One region of the Mesorhizobium sp. M0909 genome, then DNA from elsewhere that is predicted to be linked to it. Evidence: riboswitches for the same ligand, from Rfam matches in the RefSeq annotation. Region 1 holds a riboswitch; the other holds the start of a gene.
What was found. Region 1 has a riboswitch for S-adenosylmethionine ahead of metX (homoserine O-acetyltransferase MetX). Riboswitches for the same ligand answer to the same signal wherever they lie in the genome.
Positions count from the first base shown of each region.

Region 1 (11,596 bases):
TGCCTGGGCGGCAGATCCTGGATCGCGGCGACGAAGGCGAGCTGGACGGCCTCGCGGCTCTCGTAACGGGCTTCCGGACCTGGCTCGCTGCCGGCAATGTCTGGAAGCTCGGCGTCGGGGTAGGGCTCCAGCCAGGCGATGTCGGCCACGGGCCCGCCTATGGCCGCCCCGTGCGAGGGCGGCCGTCCGGGTTCCCGGAGAATGCGATGCGCCCTCGACCTCGCCTTGATGGCGTTGAGGCAAGCGTTGGTCGCGATCATGTAGAGCCAACCGCGAACCGAACCCCGCCCGTCGAACTCCGACCTGGCGCGCCAGGCGCGAAGCAACGTGTCCTGGACGAGGTCGTCGGCCTCGTGCAGCGAACCCATCATGCGATAGCAATGCAGCTTGAGCTCGCGGCGATGGGCGGCCGTGACCTTCTCGAAGGCCAGCCGATCGAGGATCGGCTGGCGTGCTGGTTCCAGAGGTGGTTGAGCGCCTGTCATGCGGGCTGTGCGGTTACGAGTGAGCTTTGCATTACGCGCGCCTCAGGCGGCCGGTGCAAGCCCGCTACCGCTGACCATGAAGGAACTGCCTTGCGGCTGGCCGGTGGCGAGCGCGACCACCGCCCGTCCGACGTCGGCCGGGGTTTGCATGTCGGTCATGGCGGCGATGAAGTCCGCCGGCTGGATGCCCATATAAGCAGCGACGCTGTCGACGCCGGCCTTGCCCACGCCGGTTTCCGGCATGATGCGCATCGGCGCGAGCGCCATGAAGCGAAGGCCGAGGCCGAGCCGGTCGGCTTCCTTCTGGCTATGACCGGCCAGGAACATCTGCATGCGTTTTGCGCCGGCATAGCCGCCGGTATTGGGTGGCCCGCCGGTCAAGGCCGCGCCGCTGGAGATCAGAACGATACGGGTTCCCGGCTTGAGCGGACGCCGCAGAGCGGCCCGGCAAAACAGGAACGATGCCTTGACGTCCGTGTCCCAATTTGCGGAGAACGCCTTCCAGTTCTGTTCGTGCAGCGGCGCGGAAGGGGCCAGCGCGCCTGCACAGATTACCAGCACGTCCGGTTCCAGCTCGGCGAAGACCTTATCGGGGGCGGAGTCCACCGTCGCATCGACCACGAGCGTCTTCACGCCCGAGACCTCCCAGGCAAATTGCGCCAGGGCCTGTTTTCCGCGGGCCACGGCCAGCACCGTCGCCCTTTCCTTGAGGGCGGCCTCCGCGATGGAGCGGCCGACCCCACGGCTGCCTCCGACGACTACAACATTCTGACCTTGCAACGATCCCATGGATCACCTCTCTGCTCCCGGCCGCCGGCCCATCCAGGCGCGCTCATCGATAGGACAGCGCAGGCGTGCGGAAATCATCGGTGCCAGGCGGAAATATTTTTCAGGTGACAGCAGGGCTCGCGCACGGCCCTGTTCGGAGCAGCAACGGCAGAGGCGCGTCGGTTTGTATTCAGTGTCATTACCTCGGGGGTAATCGACCAGCGTGCAAGGTCTCGGCAAACTGCTCCCATCAAGCCGGTTGTCTGGCTTCGACCACCAGGGAGACAGCCATGACCGCCTACGCCGTCGCGCATATGCGCCAGGTCACGCCGGGGCCGCAGATCGTCGAGTACCTGCACAAGATCGATGCCACGCTGGAGCCGTTTGGCGGCCGCTTCATCGTGCATGGCAGCGAGGTGGAAGTCGTTGAAGACACCTAGCCGGGCCACCTCGTCATGATCGAATTTCCAGACATGCAGCAGGCGCGTGCATGGTACCGCTCGCCCGCCTATCAGGAGATCTCGCCGCTGCGCACCGACAATTCTCAGTCCGACGTGGTCCTGGTCGATGGCGTCCAGCACCCGCACAAGGCCACCGACGTTCTCGAATAAGGGGACGATCTGCGACGATTGGCTCTTATCGTTTCAGCAGAAACACCGCCTGCTGGCCGAAAAAATTCCAGAACCACCACGGCATCGAGAAGCCGATCCGCTGGCCATTGGCGTCGAGCGCGGTCGCCTTTTCCACCGTCGCGCCAAGCTCGTCGCACAGATTGACGAAATCGCGAATGGTGCAGAAATGGATGTTGGGGGTGTCATACCAGGAATAGGGCAGGTCCTTGGTCACCGGCATGCGGCCGTTGAACAGTAGCGAAAAGCGCACCCGCCAGTGGCCGAAATTTGGGAATGAGACGATGGCGCGGTTGCCGATCCTGAGCAGTTCGTCGAGCACTAATTTCGGATTGCGGGTCGCCTGCAAGGTCTGCGACAAGACGACGAAGTCGAAGCCCTTATCGGGATAGAATTGGAGATCCTTGTCGGCATCGCCCTGGATGACCGACAGGCCGCGCGCCACGCATTCGTTGACGCCGCGCTGCGACAGTTCCAGCCCGCGACCGTCGACCTTCTTGGTCGCCTGCAGCAATTCGAGCAGCAGGCCGTCGCCGGAACCGACGTCCAGCACCCGCGACTGCGGCGGGATGAGATCGGCGACGACCTCGAGGTCGACGCGCTGGGCGCGGTTGACGCTCATGGGCCCGCCTTCTGCCTGGCGCATGGCCCTGATCCGAAAAGTCTGCAACTTTTCGGGGTCATGCGCTGATGCCTGGCGCATGGCCCTGATCCGAACAGCCTGCAGCTTTTCGGGGTCATGCGCCGAGCCCTCTGGCCCGCGCCGCCGAGGCGATGAAGCCTTTGATGGCGGCGAACAGTTCCGGCTCGTCGAGCAGGAAGGCGTCGTGGCCACGGTCGGTCTCGATCTCAACGAACGATACCGAGGCGCCGGCCGCGTTCAGCGCGTGCACGACCGAGCGGCTCTCCTCGGTCGGGAACAGCCAGTCGCTGGTGAACGAAACCAGGCAGAAGCGCGTCTTGGTGCCGGCGAAGGCATCGGCCAGCCGGCCGCCATGGTCGGCGGCGAGATCGAAATAGTCCATCGCCCGGGTCATGTAGAGATAGGAGTTGGCATCGAAGCGATCGACGAAGGTCATGCCCTGATGGCGCAGATAGCTCTCGATCTGGAAGTCGGCATCGAAGCCGAAGGTCAGCGCTTCGCGGTCCTGCAGGTTGCGGCCGAACTTGCGGTGCAGCGCTGCTTCCGACAGATAGGTGATGTGAGCGGCCATGCGCGCCACCGCCAGCCCCTTTTCCGGCCGCTTGCCGTGCTCGAAATATTTGCCGCCATGCCAGTCCGGGTCGGCCATCACTGCCTGCCTGCCGACCTCGTGGAAAGCGATGTTCTGCGAAGAATGGCGGGCGCCGGTGGCGATCGGCAGCGCCGAGAAAACGCGCTCGGGATAGCTCGAGGCCCATTGCAGCACCTGCATACCGCCCATCGAGCCGCCCAGCACGCTGAACAGTTGTTCGATGCCGAAATGCTCGACCAGCATCAGCTGCGCGCGCACCATGTCGCGGATGGTGATGATCGGCAGGTCGAGCCCGTAGGGCTTGGCGGTGGCGGGATTGGTCGAGGCGGGGCCGGTGGAGCCGAGACAGCCGCCGATGACGTTGGACGAGATGACGAAGAAACGATCGGTGTCGATGATCTTGCCGGGGCCGATCAGCACTTCCCACCAGCCCGGCTTGCCGGTCACGGGATTGGTGTTGGCGACATGCTGGTCGCCGGTCAGCGCATGGCAGACGAGGATGGCGTTGGAGCGCTCGTCGTTGAGCGTGCCATAGGTCTGGTAGGCGATCTGGAACGGCGACAGCAGCGTGCCGGCGTCGAGCTTGAGCGGCTTGTCGGCGCCGAAACGCAACACCGGGCTCGACGGCTGGTCGGCCTCGTTGTTGGTTTTTCGCGCGCGCAAAGCGACCATCACATCTCCTTGCCCGGCCTTCAGTTGTCCACCGCCGGTCTGGGCAACAACCAGCCAGGGCAACAAAAAACCGGCCATGCCTTCGCAAAGCCGGTTACAAGATGCAAACGGCCCTTTAGCAAGTTGTTTAACGTGGCTGCAAGCCGACCGGCCAAATCACCACGGAACTTTCGCTGCTCTTCTAGGACCGACACATGGCTTCGTCAACGGCAAGTTCTTGATCCCGAATTGCCGCCCCTCGACATTCCGGGCCACGGCTTGTATTTCCGCTGCGGCCTCCGGACGGAGGCACTCTCGACGGATTTCATGGAATGAGCCAGATACCGGATCAGACACGTCCAAGGCCCCGCGCCGGCATCATGGACATCGAAGCCTATGTGCCCGGCAAGAGCGCGGCGCCTGAAGGTGTCGCCAAGGTCCACAAATTGTCGTCGAACGAGAACCCACTCGGTCCTTCGCCAAAGGCGATAGAGGCCGCGCGCGCGGTCGCCGACAAGCTCGCAGTCTATCCCGACGGCAGCGCCAGGCGCCTGAGGGAAGCGATCGCCGAGGTGCACGGGCTCAACCCGGCGAACATCGTCTGCTCCAACGGTTCCGACGAGATTCTGGGCCTGCTGGCGCAGACCTACCTCGCGCCCGGCGACGAAGCCATCATCACCGAACACGGCTTCATGGTCTACAAGATCTACATACAGTCGGCCGGTGCCGTCCCGGTGACGGTCAAGGAGACCGATGAACGCGCCGATATCGATGCGATCCTCGCCGCGGTGACGCCGCGCACCAGGGTCATCTTCCTTGCCAATCCCAACAATCCAACCGGCACCTACGTGCCGTTCCAGGAGGTGCGCCGCCTGCATGCCGGCCTGCCGCGAAACGTGCTTCTGGTGCTGGATGCAGCTTACGCCGAATATGTCCGGCGCAACGACTATGAAGCCGGCGTCGAGTTGGTGGGCAGCGCGGAAAACGTGGTCATGACCCGCACTTTCTCCAAATTGGGCCTGGGCGGGGCGCGGATCGGCTGGATGTATGCGCCAATGCACGTCATCGACGCAATCAACCGCGTGCGGGGACCCTTCAACGTCAATGCGACGGCAATCGAGGCCGGCATCGCGGCGATCCGCGACCGTGCCCACATCGAACGCAGCGTGGCGCATAACGAGACCTGGCTGGCATGGCTGACCGAGCAATTAAGCGGGCTTGGGCTGCGGGTGACACCGAGCGTCGGCAATTTCATCCTTATCCACTTTCCCGAGGACAAAAAGCATTCGGCGGCGGCTGCCGACGACTACCTCAGTGCGCGCGGCTACATATTGCGGCGCGTTTCCGGCTACGGCTTTCCGAACGCGCTGCGCATGAGCATCGGCACCGAAGAGGCCAACCGCGGCGTTGTCGCCGCTCTCGCGACATTCCTGAAAAGCTAGAACACCATGACCTCACCGATGTTCGAAAAGATCGCGCTGGTCGGCATCGGCCTAATCGGCTCGTCGCTGGCCCGCGTCATCCGCCGCGAGGGGCTCGCCGGCCAAGTCGCGATTTCGACGCGCAGCGAAGCGACGCTGGCGCGGGCAAGCCTACTCGCCCTCGGCGACACCTACACGACGGATGCGAAAGAGGCGGTTCGCGATGCGGATCTGGTCGTCGTTTCGGTGCCGGTCGGCTCTTCGGGTACCGTCGCCGCGGAGATCGCGCCGGCGCTGAGGAAGGGCGCCATCCTCACCGATGTCGGCTCGACCAAGGCATCGGTGATCGCGCAGATGCAGCCGCATCTGCCTGATGGCGTGCACTTCATCCCCGGCCATCCTTTGGCCGGCACCGAAAAGTCGGGACCGGATGCCGGTTTTGCCGAACTGTTCGAGAACCGCTGGTGCATCTTCACGCCGCTGCCCGGCACCGATGCCGATGCGCTGGAAAAGCTATCCGAATTCTGGCGCCGCTGCGGCTCCAACATCGACACGATGGACCCCCAGCATCACGACATGACGCTGGCCATCGTTTCGCACCTGCCGCACATCATCGCCTATAACATCGTCGGTACCGCCGACGATCTGGAGTCGGTGACCAAGTCCGAGGTCATCAAATACTCGGCTTCCGGCTTTCGCGACTTCACCCGTCTCGCGGCGTCCGACCCGACGATGTGGTGTGACGTTTGCCTGCACAACAAAGACGCCATCCTCGAAATGCTGGCGCGATTCTCGGAAGATCTGTCCTCGCTGCAGCGGGCGATCCGCTGGGGCGACGGCGAAAAGCTGTTCGACCTGTTCACCCGCACCCGCGCCGTCCGCCGCTCGATCATCGAGGCCGGCCAGGATATCGACGTACCGGATTTCGGTCGCCAGGCAGTCGAACACCCGCCGAAGGGATAAGCCGCGGCAGGCCAATCGCAGTCCAGACAGGCTTAGAGCGGTTCATCGTTTCCGCTCTATCTCTTTGTTTTTGCGCAATTCCGGACGGAAAACCGTTCACCCTTTTCCTGGAATTACTCTAGTCGAGCGGCTTGATCTTGCCGAGCGGGATGAAGCCGAGCGAGGCCTTGCCCCTGACGATCTTCAGCGGCATCGACGGCTGGTTGCCGAGCAGCGCCAGTCCGGCAAAGCCGGTTTGGATCTCTTTCTTCTGCTCGGGGATGGCGGTGGCAAGGATCGCCGCGACGGCCTTTGGATCATTGAGCTTGATCGTCAGATCGGCATTTATGAGACCGTCGTCATCGACCGACAGCGGTCCGGAAACGGTGATGCGCGCAGTTCCGGACGACAGATCGAGCTCGTGGATTTCGGCCGCGAGGCCGCGCAGGCTCTTCGGGTTTGCCATGATCAGCGTCACGCCGTTCTTCAGCGTCACATCGCCGCTGCCATCGAGCGGCGGCAAGACGCGCCCGTCGATGGCCGCCGCGTCGATTTCGAGATCGGTGAAATTGCCGGCATAGTCGATGTCCGGGCCGTTTGGGCGCAATTGCCCGCTGGCAGTTCCGGCGCTGAACAGCGAGACGGGATCGGTATCGTCTGCGGGATCGGTCTGGCCGGACAGGCCTTCTGCCTGCAGCGAGAGGCGTCTCGGCAGCGGCCAGGACAGCTTCATGTCGGCCCGCAGATCATCCCAGTCGATCCAGAGCGGGGTCATGCCGGGAACGGAGGTCCTGAGTGGCCCCCTGAGCTCGGCGGCAGGCGACAGAAGCCGCGTGATCTGGGTGGCAGCGTTGATCTTGCCTGTCGATGCCGCGACGTTGCGGCTGTCGTCCTCGTAAGCCAGACTGTCGCAGGAAAGGGTGAAGCTGAAGGGATAGCCGCTGACCGCGAGATTGGCACAGTCGGCCTTGATGCCCTTGTCATCGAGATCGGCGACCGCCTTGTCGGCGGCGCTCTCGACCAGATCCGCCAGGTAGAACCAGCCCGCGCTGTAGATGCCGAACAGCACGAGAATGAAAGCGGCAAGCCACAACAGGCGGCGACGCTGGCTGGGCGGCGGGCGCTCGTCACTTGACGTCATGCTGCGGCTTTCGTTAACGCGGGTGGCACGGGCGGGCTGTCGCTTGCGGCAACAACAGGTAGACGGACTGAAACACCACCGGTGGAGTGGTTCGTTACAATCAGGCTTGGCGATATGGGCGATTTTTGGGTTTTTGGCTACGGCTCACTGATCTGGCGGCCGGGATTTGCGCATGTCGAGACGCGGCGTGCCCGCCTGCATGGCTACCGCCGTTCGCTCTGCGTCTATTCTTTCGTGCATCGCGGCACGCGCGAGCGGCCGGGCCTGGTGCTCGGCCTCGACCGCGGCGGCTCCTGCATCGGGCTGGCGTTCCGGGTTCCAGGCGAGCTGCGCAACGAGGTCATCACCTATCTGCGCGAACGCGAGCTGGTCACCGACGTCTATCTCGAACGTGTGCTCAGCATTCGCCTCGACAAGAGTGAAACGGATGGGGGCGAGACGGTCGACGCCATCGCCTATGTCGTGGATCGCAGCCATGAACAATATGCTGGTGCGCTCGACCCTGCCGAGGCGGCGTCCGTCGTTCGCGGCGCCGTCGGCCAGTCGGGGAGGAATGAGGATTACGTGCTCAGCACGCTGGAGCACCTCGAAGCACTGGGTATAAGCGATCATTGGCTGGAAGACGTGACGAGACGGGTGGCGACGTAGCGCCTTTTATCGTTATCATGATGTTTTCGGTGCCGTGACGCGGGCTACATCCTGAAAATCTGTTTACCAAGATCGGCGCGATCCAGGCTGTTTGCCACCGCAAGCTTGAACTCGGTAAGCGCGTGGAGACCGCCGACAGGAACGTGGAAGCCCGGCTGGCCAAAGATGTCGATGATCTCGCGTAGGACAGGCCGGTCGGCTTCGGCAGGCGGCGAAAAGAAGTAGCGATAGATATTTGCCCTGATTTCGACGCCGCTCAGCAGCACATCGAAATTGTGCAGTTCGAAGCGCTCGGCACTCATTCCGCCATTGATCACCATCTGCCCGCCGAGCGCCAGGGTGCGGATCAATTCGCCGCTGACAGGTCCGCCGACATTGTCGACAATCCCGTTCAATCCGGCGCTGCCGGTGATATCCATCACCGCTTCCCGGATACTTGCCTTCAAGTCCGAAAGGTCAAGAATGGCAGAGGCGCCAAGCGTCTTCAGGTCGAAGCTCTGGTGCGAGCGCCGCACAAGCGCGATGACGTTGATGCCGCGTCGTTGGGCGAACTGCATCACCATTGTTGAAATCGACGAATAGCCGGCCGTGACAGCCAGCCACTGCCTGGGCCGGACACGGGAATCCGTCAGCAGATCCCACGCGGTAATGGGGTTCACCATCTGCCCGGCGCGTTCGACCGGATAGTCCGCAGGTAACGGGATCAGCCATTCGGCGGGAATGGCCGCGTACTCGGCCCAGCTGCCATAATAGCTGAACGCGACAAGCGTGCCCGGTTCCAGCAAGACGTTCGCGCCAACGGCTTCGACGATGCCGGCACCGTGGTTTCCCGCGATCTGCCGGGGAAAATGCGGCTTCTTCGGTTCGGGATAGAGGTCCTGGATAAACAGGAAGTCGCCCGGATTGATGCGAAGCCGAGACCATCCTGACCAGCACCTCGCCGTCGCCGATGCGCGGCATCGGCAGGTCGTCCATGTAGAGCACGTCGCGCGGCGAACCGATGGCGTCAAATACGATTGCTTTCATGCCGTTCTCCATAACAAATGATCCCAGGCCAACAGTCTGGGCCCGGCCGACCGCGTCGGCGCGGCGGAACCTACGGTCGGCTGGCAAAAGTCAGAATTGGCAGATTTGACAATCTATATGCCAAATTTGCCAGATCGTTTCTTCAGAGGCTGCTGGTTTGGATATCCGGGACCAGCGCCTTGAGCCGGACACGGCGCGGCGGGTCGCGGCTTTGTGAAGCGCCGGCGGGTTGGCAAAGAGGCTATGCGTTTGACGTTGCCACGGCGCGACATAGGTTAGCCCGGTCGGCGGCTCCCATCCGCCCCAGCATGAATCACCATGGAGATCAGTCTTGCAGAAACGTCGTCTCGGTCGAACCGACCTATCCATCGCGCCATTGGTTCTGGGCGGCAATGTGTTTGGCTGGACCGCCGATGAGAAAACCTCGTTCGACCTACTCGATGCCTTCATTGAGGCCGGTTTCAACGCCATCGACACGGCGGATTCCTATTCGCGCTGGATTGCCGGCCACCAGGGCGGCGAATCCGAAACCATCATCGGCAGATGGATGAAGAGCCGCGGCAACCGCGACAAGGTCGTCGTCATCACCAAGGTCGGTTCGGACATGGGGCAGGGCAAGAGGGACCTGTCCGCCGCCTATATCGAAAAGGCCGTCGACGCCTCCCTGAAGCGGCTGCAGGTCGATACCGTCGATCTCTATCTGTCGCATTGGCCCGACCCGGCGACGCCGTATGAGGAAACGCTCGGCGCTTATCAGAAACTGCTCGACAAGGGCAAAATCCGCTATGCCGGTGCCTCCAACCTCGACGCCGCCCAACTGCGCGCCGCACTCGACGTAGAAAGCCTGCGCGGCCTGCCGCGCTACGAGGTGCTGCAGCCGGAATACAACCTCTACGACCGCTCGTCCTTAGATGGTCCGCTGCGCGATCTGTGCGTGGCCGAGGACATCGGCGTCATCACCTACTTCAGCCTCGCCAAGGGATTTTTGAGCGGCAAGTACCGCAGCGAGTCCGACCTCGGCAAAAGCCCGCGCGGTGGCGGTGTGAAAGGCTATCTCAACACGCGCGGCATGCGCATCCTCTCAGCGCTCGATGCCGTGTCGGCCAGACATTCGGCCACGCCGGCGGAAGTGGCGCTGGCCTGGGTGATGGCGCGGCCCGGCGTCACCGCTCCGATCGCCAGCGCGACGACGCTCGACCAGCTCGACAGCCTGGTGCGGGCCGCGTCGTTGCAGCTCAGCCCGGACGATATCGCCGAGCTCGACAAGGCCAGCGCATAGCCGCGCACGATCGTTCAAGACCCGCGCCGCTGCCTTGCCCTACCGTCCCTGCATCGTCACAGGATGCCGGGGACGCCGCATGGCCGGACAGGGTCTTCTCGATCAGCAGCTATGGCAGCAATTGCTGGCGCTTGTGCTGGCATCGGCCATCGTTATGGGCAGCCCGGGGCCGGCGACGATAAGTGTCACCGCGATCGGCGCCGCGTTCGGCCTGCGCGATTCGCTCCGTTATGCCTCGGGAATCGTTGTCGGCACGGTCCTCGTGCTTTTGGTGGTGGCGACGGGCATCATGGCCGTTCTCACCGCGCTGCCGAAGCTCGCAGCGCTGTTGGCGGTCGCCTCGGCAGCCTACATCCTCTATCTGGCGTTCAAGATAGCGACGGCGCCGCCACTGGCGGCACGCGTCGGTAGGGCAGCGCTTCCCACTTTCCTTGGCGGGTTCCTTCTGGCCGTTGCCAATCCGAAAGGCTATGTGGCGATTGCCGCCGTGTTTGCCGGCGCGTCTTCCGGCGCCGGCGGTCTTGCTATTTCAGCCAAGCTGGCGGTCCTCGCCTTGATGATCGTTGCCATTCATCTCTTGTGGCTTCTCGCCGGCGCGGCTTTTGCACGTTTGCTGCGCAAACCGCTGGCGTCGCGGATCATCAATCTGGTGTTTGCGGTGACGCTGATTGCAACAGCCGGCCTGGCTGCCTTGCCGTGAACCCTTCTGGCGTTCGCGGCAGGGTGTCTCAGCCTTTCAATTCACGTTTCGCGTCCAGCTCACCAAGCCTTTTCACCGCCGTCGGCGGCATCGGCGGCGGGTTCGGCGTCTGCGACGCCTCGACGAGGAGCTGGTCGCAGGCTGCTTCCGTCTCGCCGATCAGCCGGTGCATGAATTCTTCCTTGCCGAGGCCCGGCGGGATCGGCGGCAGGAAGCGCGCCTTGATCGTACCGGGATAGCGCAGGAATTTGCGGCGCGGCCAATAGAGGCCGGCGACGTGAGCGACGGGCACCACTGGAATGCCAAGTTGCGCATAAAGTTCGACGATGCCGTATTTGTAGACCGGTTCGTCGCCCGGCGCACGGCGCGTGCCCTCGGGATAGATGATGAGCTGGCGCGGATTGCGCGCCAATTCCTGTTTGGTCGCGGCGATAACCATCTTCAATGCCTTCGAGCGGCTGCCGCGATCGACCGGAATCATCCGCATCTTCAAGATGTACCAACCGAAGAACGGGATCCAGGTCAGCTCCCGCTTCAATATGTAAACGGGATCGTCGAGATACGGCAGGAAAGCGATCGTGTCCCAGAAGGACTGATGCTTCGGCGCCAGGATGAAGGAGCCTTCAGGCAGGTTTTCCTGGCCGGTGATCTCACTCCTGGTGCCGGCGACC
Region 1 covers NZ_JAMYOA010000001.1:434,094-445,689, forward strand. The annotation lists gene NKH83_RS02270 (RNA polymerase subunit sigma-70) at 1-485, opposite strand, end outside; gene NKH83_RS02275 (SDR family NAD(P)-dependent oxidoreductase) at 528-1,274, opposite strand; partial or broken gene NKH83_RS02280 (DUF1330 domain-containing protein) at 1,544-1,864, shown strand; gene metW (methionine biosynthesis protein MetW) at 1,890-2,504, opposite strand; gene metX (homoserine O-acetyltransferase MetX) at 2,620-3,789, opposite strand; SAM riboswitch at 3,885-3,962, opposite strand; gene hisC (histidinol-phosphate transaminase) at 4,101-5,210, shown strand; gene NKH83_RS02300 (prephenate/arogenate dehydrogenase family protein) at 5,217-6,152, shown strand; gene NKH83_RS02305 (DUF2125 domain-containing protein) at 6,271-7,272, opposite strand; gene NKH83_RS02310 (gamma-glutamylcyclotransferase) at 7,387-7,920, shown strand; gene NKH83_RS02315 (zinc-binding dehydrogenase) at 7,965-8,930, opposite strand; gene NKH83_RS02320 (aldo/keto reductase) at 9,278-10,225, shown strand; gene NKH83_RS02325 (LysE family translocator) at 10,305-10,925, shown strand; gene NKH83_RS02330 (lysophospholipid acyltransferase family protein) at 10,954-11,596, opposite strand, start outside.

Region 2 (11,596 bases), on a different contig from region 1:
TCAGCCTGCCGGCAACCGCCATCGCCGTGCTGGTCGCGGCCTACCTGCCGGAATGCGCCTTGGCCTCGACCAAGGGATGGCACCTGTCGCCGCGCACGATCCCGGCGATGATGGCACGAGACCTGATGCTTCCCGTCATTTGGGCGCGCGGATGGCTGAGCGGCGCCATCGACTGGCGCGGCAACGTGATGACTATCCAGACGAAGACTGTCGCGGAGCTGGAAGAGACCCCGTCCGGCGCCTGATCGGCACGTCCCCGCTGCCTCTGTTCGGCCAGCCCTTATCCGGCAACTCTCAGTGCCTGCTCGATGTCTTCGAGCAGGTCGTCGGCGTCCTCAAGGCCGACTGACAGCCTGAGCGTTCCCGGTCCGATGCCGAGCTCGGCGCGGGCTTCATCAGTCAAGTTCTTGTGTGTGGTCGTCGCCGGATGGGTGATCAGGCTCTTGGCGTCGCCGAGATTGTTGGAAATCAGCACGACGGCGAGTGTGTTCTGGAAGGCAAAGGCCGCCTGCTTGCCGCCCTTCACATCGAAGCAAATCAGCGTCGAGCCGCCTGACATCTGCTTCTTGACCACGGCCGCTTGCGGGTGGTCGGCGCGGCCGGGATAGATGACGCGGGCGATTTGCGGGCGCTCGGCCAGGAAATCCGCGATGCGGCCGGCACTTTCCGTCTGCTGGCGTACGCGTAGCGGCAGCGTCTCCAGGCCTTTCAGCAGCGTCCAGGCATTGAAGGGCGAGAGGCTTGGGCCGGTGTGGCGGAAATAGTCATGCAGATTCTCGTCGATCCATTTCTTGTCCGACAGAACGATGCCGCCAAGACAGCGCCCCTGGCCGTCAATATGCTTCGTGGCCGAATAGACGACGATGTGGGCGCCGAGCTGCAGAGGTTTCTGCTGCAAGGGCGTAGCGAAGACATTATCGACGATCAGCCTGGCGCCGATCGAATTGGCAAGTGCCGCGACGGCGGCAATGTCGACTACCTCCAGCGTTGGATTGGTAGGGCTTTCCAGGAAAAACAGTTTGGTGTTTGGCTTGACCGCCTTTTCCCAATTGGCGATGTCGGTGCCGTCGACCAGCGTTGCCTCAATGCCGTATTTCGGCGCCAGCGTCTCGATCACCCAGCGGCAGGAGCCGAACAGCGCGCGCGCCGCCACGATATGGTCGCCCGCCTTGGCGCTACACAGCAGTGCTGCCGTCACCGCCGCCATGCCGGATGCCGTGGCGCGCGCGTCCTCGGCTCCTTCCAGCGCGCACATGCGTTTCTCAAACATGTCGACCGTCGGATTGGCATAGCGCGAATAGATGAAGCCCGGCTCCTCGCCCTTGAAGCGGGCCTCCGCCGCTTGCGCCGTCTCGTAGACATAGCCTTGGGTGAGATACATCGCCTCGGAGGTCTCGCCAAAGCCGGAACGCAGCGTCCCGGCATGCACGAGTGCGGTCTGAGGCTTCCAGTCGCGCTTCTTGGTCATCATTCCATCCAAACACCAAAATTGGTCCAAACAACAAAAAACCGGCCGCGAAAGTCGCAACCGGTCCATATGGCCTTGCGGCCCGACGGTCCTTTAGCGACTTGTTTAACGTGGCTGCAAGCCGACCGGCCAAATCACCACGGGATAACGAGCTTTAGACCCGCGCCACGCTTGCGTCAATTGCCGGCATGATTAAGAGGGTTGTACCAAGCAGGTGCCAAAGGCGTCCACGGTCGGACCTGCGACAGAACAAGACCTCGCCCGGCGTTCGAACGGAGCCAGACCCTTGCGGCAGACAGGCATTCTTCCCGATCAGGATATTTCCGCGCTGTTCCAGACGGGCGCGCTGAAGTCGCCGCGCATGCTCGATGCCGATCAGATCCAGCCGGCCAGCCTTGACCTCAGGCTCGGCGACAAGGCATGGCGAGTGCGTGCTTCCTTCTTGCCCGGCCCGGACCACAGGGTTGTCGACAAGCTCGACCGGCTGAAGCTGCACGAGATCAACCTCGCCGAAGGTGCCGTGCTGGAAACCGGCTGCGTCTACATCGTGCCGCTGCTCGAAAGCCTGGCGCTGCCCGCCCATATTTCCGCCTCCGCCAACCCGAAGAGCTCGACCGGACGGCTCGATATCTTCACCCGGGTAATGACCGACCGTGGCCACGAGTTCGACAAGATCGCTGCCGGCTATGAAGGCCCGCTCTATCTGGAGGTCAGCCCGCGCACTTTCCCGATCGTCGTGCGGACCGGCTCGCGGCTGTCGCAGATCAGGTTCCGCACCGGCAATGCGCTCTTGTCGGAAAGCGAGCTGCACGAGTTGCACCGCGCCGAAATGTTGGTCGCCACCGAACCACCCAACATCTCAGGCGGGGGAATCGCGCTGTCGATCGATCTCGACGGCGACAAGGACGGGCTGGTCGGCTATCGCGGCAAGCACCACACGGGCCTGGTCGACGTCGACAAGCGCGCCGCGCACGATGTCGTCGATTTCTGGGAGCCGCTCTACAAGAGCGGTGCCGGCGAGCTGGTGCTCGATCCGGACGAATTCTATATTCTGGTGTCGCGCGAGGCGGTGCATGTGCCGCCACTCTACGCCGCCGAAATGACGCCTTTCGACCCGCTGGTCGGCGAGTTCCGCGTCCATTATGCCGGTTTCTTCGACCCGGGTTTCGGCCATTCGGCGTCGGGCGGCACCGGCAGCCGGGCGGTGCTCGAGGTGCGTAGCCACGAAGTGCCGTTCATCCTCGACCACGGCCAGATCGTCGGACGGTTGGTCTACGAGCACATGCTGAAACGGCCGCAGGCGCTCTACGGCACAGATCTCGGCTCGAACTATCAGGCGCAGGGTCTGAAACTGTCCAAGCATTTCCGCGCCGCGCGATGATCTTGTTCGCAAGCCGTCAGCCGCGAAACAGATATTCTTTCGCGGCGCCAAGGCAGCCATGAAACTGACCGACAAAGAGCAGTTCTCGCACTGCCAATCGCTTCTTCCCCCAAAATCCTCTGGTTTGCTTCTCGTCGTCAAGTGAGGCGCTTGAGCTGGACCGCAAGGGGAACAACTGCTTGCCGAGACATCCCAGCACATGGGCTCTGGCGGAGTCGATACCGCAGGCTCTGCCATTGTCGTTCAGTCTGTCAGCGCGGAGTGCGGACGTCATGCGATCCGCGTTGCGCATCAGAAAGCTCACTTGCGATTTCGAATAGCCGGTGGCCAGAAGCCGGTTAGTCATCGACATCCGGGCTTCGCGATAGGATTTTGCGCTGCATTGTCCGGCGCTGTAAGCCGACGGGGAGAAAAAGGCGAGGAACAGGACTAAACTTAGGGACACAGTGCCAATCCGCAGGCCGTTCATTTTCGTTCCTGAATTCTGTCACCAGTTTACAACGCCTTCACCGCCACCTTCACCGGCTGCTCGATTTCAAGCGGGTTGCGCAGCGGCAGGCCGAAATCCTGCGCCTCGATTTCAAATACGTCACCGGCCTCGGTCCTGATGCCGTCGGCGAAGGACAGCGTCGCCGTGCCGAACATGTGTACATGCACATCACCCGGCTGGCGGAAGGCCGAGTATTTGAAGTGGTGATGCTCGAGATTGCCAATGGTGTGCGACATGTTCGCCTCGCCCGACAGGAACGGCTTTTCCCAAAGCAGCTTGCCGTCGCGCAGGATGCGTGAAGCGCCGCGGATATCGGACGGCAGGTCGCCGATCAGGATCTCCGGGCCGAACGAAGCGTTGCGCAGCTTGGAATGGGCGAGGAAGAGATAGTTTACACGCTCGGTGACGTGGTCGGAAAACTCGTTCGACAGGGTGAAGCCGACGCGGAACGGGGCGCCGTCGTCGCCGATCACATAGATCCCGGCGATCTCCGGCTCCTCGCCGGCATCCTGGGCGAAGGCCGGCGACACAAGCGCCGCACCGGGCGCCACCGCCATAGTGCCGTTGCCCTTGTAGAACCATTCCGGCTGCACGCCGATCTGGCCCTTCGCCGGCTTGCCACCCTCAAGCCCCATGCGGAACATCTTCATGGAATCGGTCAGCTGTTCCTCGCCGTCCGTGCTGAGCTTCTTGTGCATGGAATCGCGGGTCGCGGCGGAGCCGAGATGCGTCAGCCCGGTGCCGGTGAGATGGAGATGCGCCGGATCGGGATGGTTGATCGGCGACAGCAGTCGTCCCTTCTTGTAGGCTGCGTCCAGATCGATGGTTTCGCCGAAGCCCTTGCGCTCGATCAGGGCGACAAGCCCGCTGCCGGTGCGCGCGGCTTCCATCGCCAGCGAATAGACGCTGCGCGCGCCGTTGATGACGCGGGTCTTGCCGCCGTTGCGGGCAACGACGCGGATCGTCTCGGCGTCGTCGAGGATCTGTGAGATCAGCATGGTAACCCTCTCTGAATTGCGGGCTTGGCGTGCCTTTCTTGGCAAACCCTGCCCGGCGCGGCTCGGACCGTTGTCCGCGCCTCGATTGAAATTCTTCGTCCGGATTGCGCTCGCGGATCAGGTCCCTCGAGGGACTTCTTTGCGCCGCCCGGCAGCGCCGCGATGTGACCCGTATGCCTCCTGGTTGCCTCTCAAGCCTTGTTCTTGTTGTAGACGTCGAAGACGACGGCGCCGAGCAGCACCAGGCCTTTGACCACCTGCTGCCAGTCGACATTGACGCCCATGATCGACATGCCGTTGTTCATGACGCCCATGATGAAGCCGCCGACCACCGCGCCGATGACCTGGCCGACGCCGCCCATCGCCGAAGCGCCACCGATGAACACCGCGGCGATGACGTCGAGCTCGCTGCCGAGGCCGGCCGCCGGCACAGCCTGCCCCAGGCGCGCTGCGATAATCAGGCCGCCGAGTGCCGACAGCACGCCCATATTGATGAACACCATCAACGTCAGCCGTTCGGTCTTGATGCCCGATAGCTGGGCTGCCTTGGCATTGCCGCCCATCGCATAGATGCGGCGGCCGATCGTCATGCGTTTGGTAACGAAGACGAACAACGCGATCAGCACACCCATCACCGTGAGAACGATGGGGAGGCCCCTATAGGTGGCGAATTGGTAAACGAGAAACAGCGCCAGCGCGCTGATCACCAGGGTCTTGACGACGAACAGCGAGAAGGGCTCGGCTTCGTAGCCATGCTTCTCGCGGGTGCGCCGTGCCCTGAGCCCGAAATAGGCATAGGCGAGCACGGCGACGAGGCCGATCACGATCGTCGTCAGGTGCAGCGTGAGGCCGCTGCCGACAATGGTTTTGCCGGCGGCGTTCACGGTTGGCGGTATCAGTGTCAATGGGCCGATCAGGTCCGGAATGAAGCCGGAACTGAGCGCCTTGAAGCCGACTGGAAGCGGCCCCACGGAAGACCCGCCACCGAGCAGCGCCTGGCAGATGCCGCGGAAGATCAGCATGCCCGCCAGCGTGACGATAAAGCTCGGTATTCGGTGATAGGCAATCCAGTAGCCTTGTGCCGCGCCGATCGCACCACCGACGATCAGGCAGATGATCGACACCACCAGCGGATTGCTCAATGGGCCAAGCGGCCAGATGACCATCATCATCGCCGCCAGTGCGCCGATGAAGCCGGCGACGGAGCCGACGCTGAGATCGATGTGACCCGAAACGATCACCAGAAGCATGCCCAGCGCCATCACGATGATGAAGCTGTTCTGCTGCACGAGATTGCTGAGGTTCACCGGCTTGAACAGCGTTCCGGACGTGGTGAACTGGAAGAACACCATGATTGCGATCAACGCCAGGACCAACCCGTATTCGCGCAGATTGGTGACCAGCGCCGAGACGGCAATGCGAGGTCCCTGTTGTAGATCCTGGGCAACGCCGGTCTGCGGCCCGGGAGCGCTTTCGGTGCTCATGATGCTTTTCCTTCTCCGCGGACGATGGCGCGCATTATCTTTTCCTGGCTGGCGTCGCTTGCCGCCATTTCGCCGACGATGCGTCCTTCGTTCATGACGTAGATGCGGTCGGTGATGCCGAGCAGTTCGGGCATTTCCGACGAGATGACGATGATTGCCTTACCCTCGGAGGCGAGACGCGCGATGATCGTATAGATTTCATATTTGGCGCCGACGTCGATACCACGTGTCGGCTCGTCGAGGATCAGCACTTCCGGATTGGCGAACAGCCATTTCGACAGCACCACCTTCTGCTGATTGCCGCCAGAAAGGTTGCCGGTCATCTGGTAGACGCTCGAGGCGCGGATGTTGGTCCTGCCGCGATAATCGTTGGCGACCGAAAGCTCGCGCAAATCGTCGATCACGCCGTGGCGCGACACGCCGGGCAGGTTGGCCAGCGTGATGTTGTGCTTGATGTGGTCGATCAGGTTGAGACCGTAGGTCTTGCGGTCCTCGGTAACGTAGGCGATGCCGTGTTCCACCGCCTTGCTCACCGAAGAGACGTCGATCGGCTTGCCGTTTAGGAACACCTCGCCCGTTATGCGGCGGCCGTAGGACCGGCCGAACAGGCTCATGGCAAACTCGGTCCGGCCGGCGCCCATGAGCCCGGCAATGCCGACCACTTCGCCCTTGCGGGCGTTGAGGTTGATGCCCTTGATGACCTGCCGCTCGGCATGGATGGGGTGGTAGACCGACCAGTTTTTCACTTCGAGAACGGTCTCGCCGATGTTCGGCTCGCGCGGCGGATAGCGGTCGTCGAGCGAACGGCCGACCATCGAGGTGATGATGCGGTCCTCCGAGATGTCCTTCTTGGCCAGCGTCTCGATGGTCCGGCCGTCACGGATGATGGTGACTTTGTCGGCGACCCGGTTCACCTCGTTGAGCTTGTGCGAGATCAGGATAGAAGTGATGCCCTGCCGCTTGAATTCGAGCAGCAGATCGAGCAGCGCCTGGCTGTCCTTTTCGGACAGGCTCGCCGTCGGCTCGTCGAGAATGAGCAGCTTCACTTCCTTGCTGAGCGCCTTGGCGATCTCGACCAGCTGCTGCTTGCCGACGCCGATATTAGTGATCAGCGTGTTGGGGTCTTCCTTGAGGCCGACCTTCTTGAGCAGGGCGCTGGTGCGCGCCTCGTTCGCGTTCCAGTCGATGACGCCGTATCTGGCGTGCTCGTTGCCGAGAAAGATGTTTTCGGCGATCGACAGCATCGGCACCAGCGCAAGCTCCTGGTGGATGATGACGATGCCCTTGCGCTCGCTGTCGTGGATACCTTTGAAATGGCACTCGTCGCCGCGATAGATGATCTGGCCGTCATAAGTGCCGGACGGATACACGCCCGACAGCACCTTCATCAGCGTCGACTTGCCGGCGCCGTTCTCGCCGACCACGGCATGGATCTCGCCTTCCTCGACCATGAGCTTGACGTTCGACAGCGCCTTGACGCCGGGAAACGTCTTGGTGATGTCGCGCATCTCCAAAATCGTCGATGCCATTGAGAATACCACTCCTGCGAGGTCCGCAAACAATACCGGGCTGGCTCGCCAACGAAAAGGGGCCCTGCCTGCGCAGGACCCCAGGCTTTGTAACCGCGATTACTTCAGTTCTTCAGCCTTGATGTAGCCGGAGTCGACCACCAGCGCCTGGTAGTTCGACTTGTCGACGTCATGCGGCGTCAACAGGATCGAGGGAACGACCTTGACGTCGTTGTTGTAGGTCGTGGTGTCGAGGCCTTCCGGCTTGCCGCCAGAGAGCACCTTATCGACGAGTTCGACCGTCGCCTTGGCGAGTTCGCGGGTGTCCTTGAACACGGTCGAATACTGTTCGCCGGCGATGATCGCCTTGACCGAGGCGGTCTCGGCGTCCTGTCCGGTGACGATCGGCCATGGCTGATCGGCGGTGCCGTAGCCTACGGCGCGCAGCGAAGCGATGATGCCGCGCGACAGGCCGTCATAGGGCGAGAGCACGCCATCGACGCGGCTGCCGTCCGAGTAGTTGGCGGAGAGCAGATTGTCCATGCGGGCCTGGGCGGTTGCCGCCAGCCAGCGCAGCGTGCCGACCTTGTCCATGCCCATCTGGCCGGACTTCACGACGAGGGTCTTGTCGTCGATCAGCGGCTGAAGAACCGACATGGCGCCGTTATAGAAGAAGAACGCGTTGTTGTCGTCCGGCGAACCGCCGAACAGCTCGATGTTGAACGGTCCCTTCTTCTCGGGATAACCGAGGCCCTTGAGCAGCGATTTGGCTTGGATGACGCCGACGCCGAAATTGTCGAAGGTGGTGTAGTAGTCGACATTTGGCGTCTTCTTGATCAGGCGGTCGTAAGCGACGACGACAACGCCGGCGTCATTGGCCTTCTGCAGCGCATCGCCCATCGTGGTGCCGTCGATCGAAGCGATGATCAGCGCCTTCGGGCCCTTGGTGATTTCGTTTTCCAGCTGGCTGAGCTGGTTCGGAATGTCGTCCTGCGCATATTGCAGGTCGACAGTGTAGCCCAAAGCCTCGAGCTGGGACTTGACGGCGTCGCCGTCGTTGATCCAGCGCTGCGAGGTCTTGGTGGGCATCAGCACGCCGATCAGGCCTTCGCCCGCCTGCGCCGGCAGCGTCATGGCCGCGATGCCTAGGGCCGCGACGGCGGCCAGTGTCTTGATAATCTTCACATTAACTCTCCCTGGTTGATGGACGCGTACCCTTGGGTTTCGTGGGCCGCGCAATCGTGCAGGAGCGCCAAAGGCGCCGCTGCCGTCAATCGATCTCCGGTATCCTCCCAATCGGCCCCGAAACTCTGGTTTCAATCGATACGAGTTTTCTCTCGTCACTGATCGTCAAGTCTCAGGACGCGCGGAGGGTGTGTCGCTTTGCCATAACTGTCAAATGCGATCTTTGATGGTTGCTATATCGAGACTGATATGGCTTAGGCTAGTGAGGACGCTGCCGGATTTTGCCGGGGCGCCGGGCGTGCGAGTAGGGAAAAATCATGGCGGCGCTGCGAAATCCTGGCGGAATATCAGCCGGTTACGATGAAATCCCGGGCGATGGCGGAACCTTGCTGCGCAGCGGCTTGAGCCTGCGTCACATGCGCATGATCGCAGCCCTCGACGAGCACGGCCGGGTGAGCGCCGCGGCCCAGGTCATGAACATCTCGCAGCCGGCGGCCTCGCGCATGATCGCCGAGATGGAGGCCGTGCTCGATGTCAAGCTCTGCGAAAGGCTGCCGCGCGGCATCACGCTGACGCCCTATGGCAAGGCGTTGGCACGGCGCGCGCGATCGATCCTGCTCGAGATGCGCGAGGTCGACCGTGAGATTTTCGAGCTCAAGGCGGGCAAGGGCGGCTCGGTGTTCCTGGGGGCGGTAACAGCACCGGCGATCGAGCTGGCGGTACCGGCGATCCGCGAGATCCGGCGCCTCTATCCGCGCATCGAAATCACCATGCAGGTCGAGACCTCGAACGTGTTGGCGCGCGAGCTGATCGCCTCGCGCCACGATTTCATCATCGCCCGCATCCCCGACGACCTCAATCCGCGGCTGTTCGAAGCCCGCGTCATCGGCGTCGAGAAGGCCTGCCTGATCGTGCGCCGCGGCCACCCGCTGACCAAGGGCAAGGTGGTGCGGCTGGAAGACACCGCCGCCTATGACTGGGTTTTCCAGTCGGGCGGCTCGCCGCTGCGCCAGGCGATGGAGAGTAACTTTCTGAACCGAAACATCGCGCTGCCGGACCGCATCCTCAATACCAGCTCGCTGCTATTGACTCTGGTCATGGTCGCGCAATCCGACGCCATCGCACCGGTTTCGATCCAGGTCGCGAAGTTCATCCAGAACCCGGAAGGCCTGGCCGGCGCCATCGATGTTGTCCAGACCGAGTTCGACATCGAGGTCAGACCCTACAGCCTGATCACGGTGAAGAACCGCGCGCTGTCGCCGGCAGCCAAGATGCTGCACGATTTCATTTTGCGAGAGGTGGGCTGAGGCTTGGAGCGAATAGCGGGGCGCATTCCGTGGCCCCGAGCGGCGCCGGTGCACGTTGGCAATACCGAGGATGCTCAAAAAAGCCCGCCAGCAGAAGCCAGCGGGCAAAGGGTAGACATTCCGGTTGGGGTCATTCGAGGCCCCGCCGACCCTCAATGTGAAATATTCCAGGAACCGGTACATCGGCCAAACAGATGAAAGGCGGCCAGCCGGGTTGCAAAAAACTGGCTGTAAGTCCGCTGGTTTTCAACTGGCCAAAACAAGTGCAATGCACTGGGGCAAAAGCTGGAGCGGGTAGCGGGAATCGAACCCGCGCGTTCAGCTTGGGAAGCTGACAAGCTACCATTACATCATACCCGCGCTGGTTCCTCCGATATCATGGCCCGGCGCCGATGCGCAATCCGGTTTGAGGGCTCGGCTTGATGCAGGGCTGTCAACTGCGTATTTCTGGGCATGTGCCCGAATCGCGGCACCCGACTGTGGAGACAGGCCTTGTCCGCACTGAACCGCTTTCTCGGCGATACGCCGCTCCGGGTGATCCTGAAGCTGCTTGTGGTGTCGTTCCTCGTCGGCCTGGTCATGAATGCCTTCGGCTGGTCGCCGATGGACGTGCTTTACGGCATCCGCAACTTCTTCATCGACCTGTGGAATTTGGGCTTCCACGCCATCGACCGTTTCCTCGGCTACATCCTGCTCGGTGCTGTGATCGTCGTGCCGGCCTTCATCCTGCTCAGGATCGCCAATTTCAGGAAGTGAATTTCAGGCGTATTCCGCAGCCACCTCGAACAGGATGGCGTGGCGTGCGGCGAGTGCTGCGACATCCGCCGAATAGCCGCCGCCGATGACCCCGCACACCGGGATATCAAGCGTGCGGAAATGGCGGATCACCATATCGTCACGGGCGCGCAGCCCGTTATCCGTGAGCGACAACCTGCCGAGCCGGTCCTCGACATGGATATCGACGCCGGCATTGTAGAAGACGAGATCCCAGCGCCTTCGCGCCGACAGCTCCGGCAGGATGGCGTTCAGCCGCTCCAGATAGGCTGCATCGCCGGCGCCGTCGGGCAGGGCGATGTCCAGATCGGAGGCGATCTTGCGCGCGGGGTAGTTGCGGTCGCCATGCATGGAGAAGGTGAACACGCGCGGCTCGTCGCCCAGGATGTCGGCCGTGCCGTCGCCCTGATGCACGTCGAGGTCGACGACCAGGATGTTTTGGGCAGCAGCTTCGGCGAGCAGCACCAGCGCGGCAACGGCTACGTCATTGAAGGTGCAGAAGCCGGCGCCTTGCGCGCGCCGCGCATGATGGCTCCCGCCGGCGGTGTTGCAGGCGATGCCGTTCAGCAAGGCCAGCCGCGCTGCCAGCACCGTGCCGGCCGTTGCGAGCTGCGCCCTCAGCGAAACCCGCTGTCCAATGGGGAAACCGATCTCGCGCTCGATCCTCACCGGCACTTCGCAGGCAAGCACCTGGTCGACATAGTCTGCCGCGTGGGCAAGCTTCAGCCATGATGGCCGCGCCGCCTCCGGCATGTTGAGCGCTTCGGGCTGCGCCAGGCCGCGCGCCCGCAAGGCATCCATCAGCAGCGGATATTTGCTCATCGGGAAGCGGTGGTTGACGGCGAAGCCGGCGTCGTAGTCGGGATGATGAACGATCTGTAAGGGCATGGAACGCGCGGTGCGCCAGAGGCGGGTTTCGGTTGACCATAGCGGGGTGGATGGTTGCGCGAGGTCCGCAAATTGGGGCACATCGGCCAGCCGATCAAGCCGCAACAGGAAGC
Region 2 covers NZ_JAMYOA010000008.1:38,449-50,044, reverse strand. The annotation lists gene NKH83_RS14630 (glycosyltransferase) at 1-245, shown strand, start outside; gene NKH83_RS14625 (O-succinylhomoserine sulfhydrylase) at 281-1,471, opposite strand; SAM riboswitch at 1,542-1,619, opposite strand; gene NKH83_RS14620 (2'-deoxycytidine 5'-triphosphate deaminase) at 1,755-2,849, shown strand; gene NKH83_RS14615 (hypothetical protein) at 2,866-3,318, opposite strand; gene araD1 (AraD1 family protein) at 3,345-4,337, opposite strand; gene mmsB (multiple monosaccharide ABC transporter permease) at 4,529-5,821, opposite strand; gene mmsA (multiple monosaccharide ABC transporter ATP-binding protein) at 5,818-7,350, opposite strand; gene chvE (multiple monosaccharide ABC transporter substrate-binding protein) at 7,450-8,514, opposite strand; gene NKH83_RS14590 (LysR family transcriptional regulator) at 8,832-9,821, shown strand; tRNA gene NKH83_RS14585 (tRNA-Gly) at 10,108-10,181, opposite strand; gene NKH83_RS14580 (DUF6460 domain-containing protein) at 10,314-10,577, shown strand; gene NKH83_RS14575 (histone deacetylase family protein) at 10,581-11,483, opposite strand.
Region 2: another riboswitch for S-adenosylmethionine. It lies ahead of NKH83_RS14625 (O-succinylhomoserine sulfhydrylase); the one in region 1 lies ahead of metX (homoserine O-acetyltransferase MetX).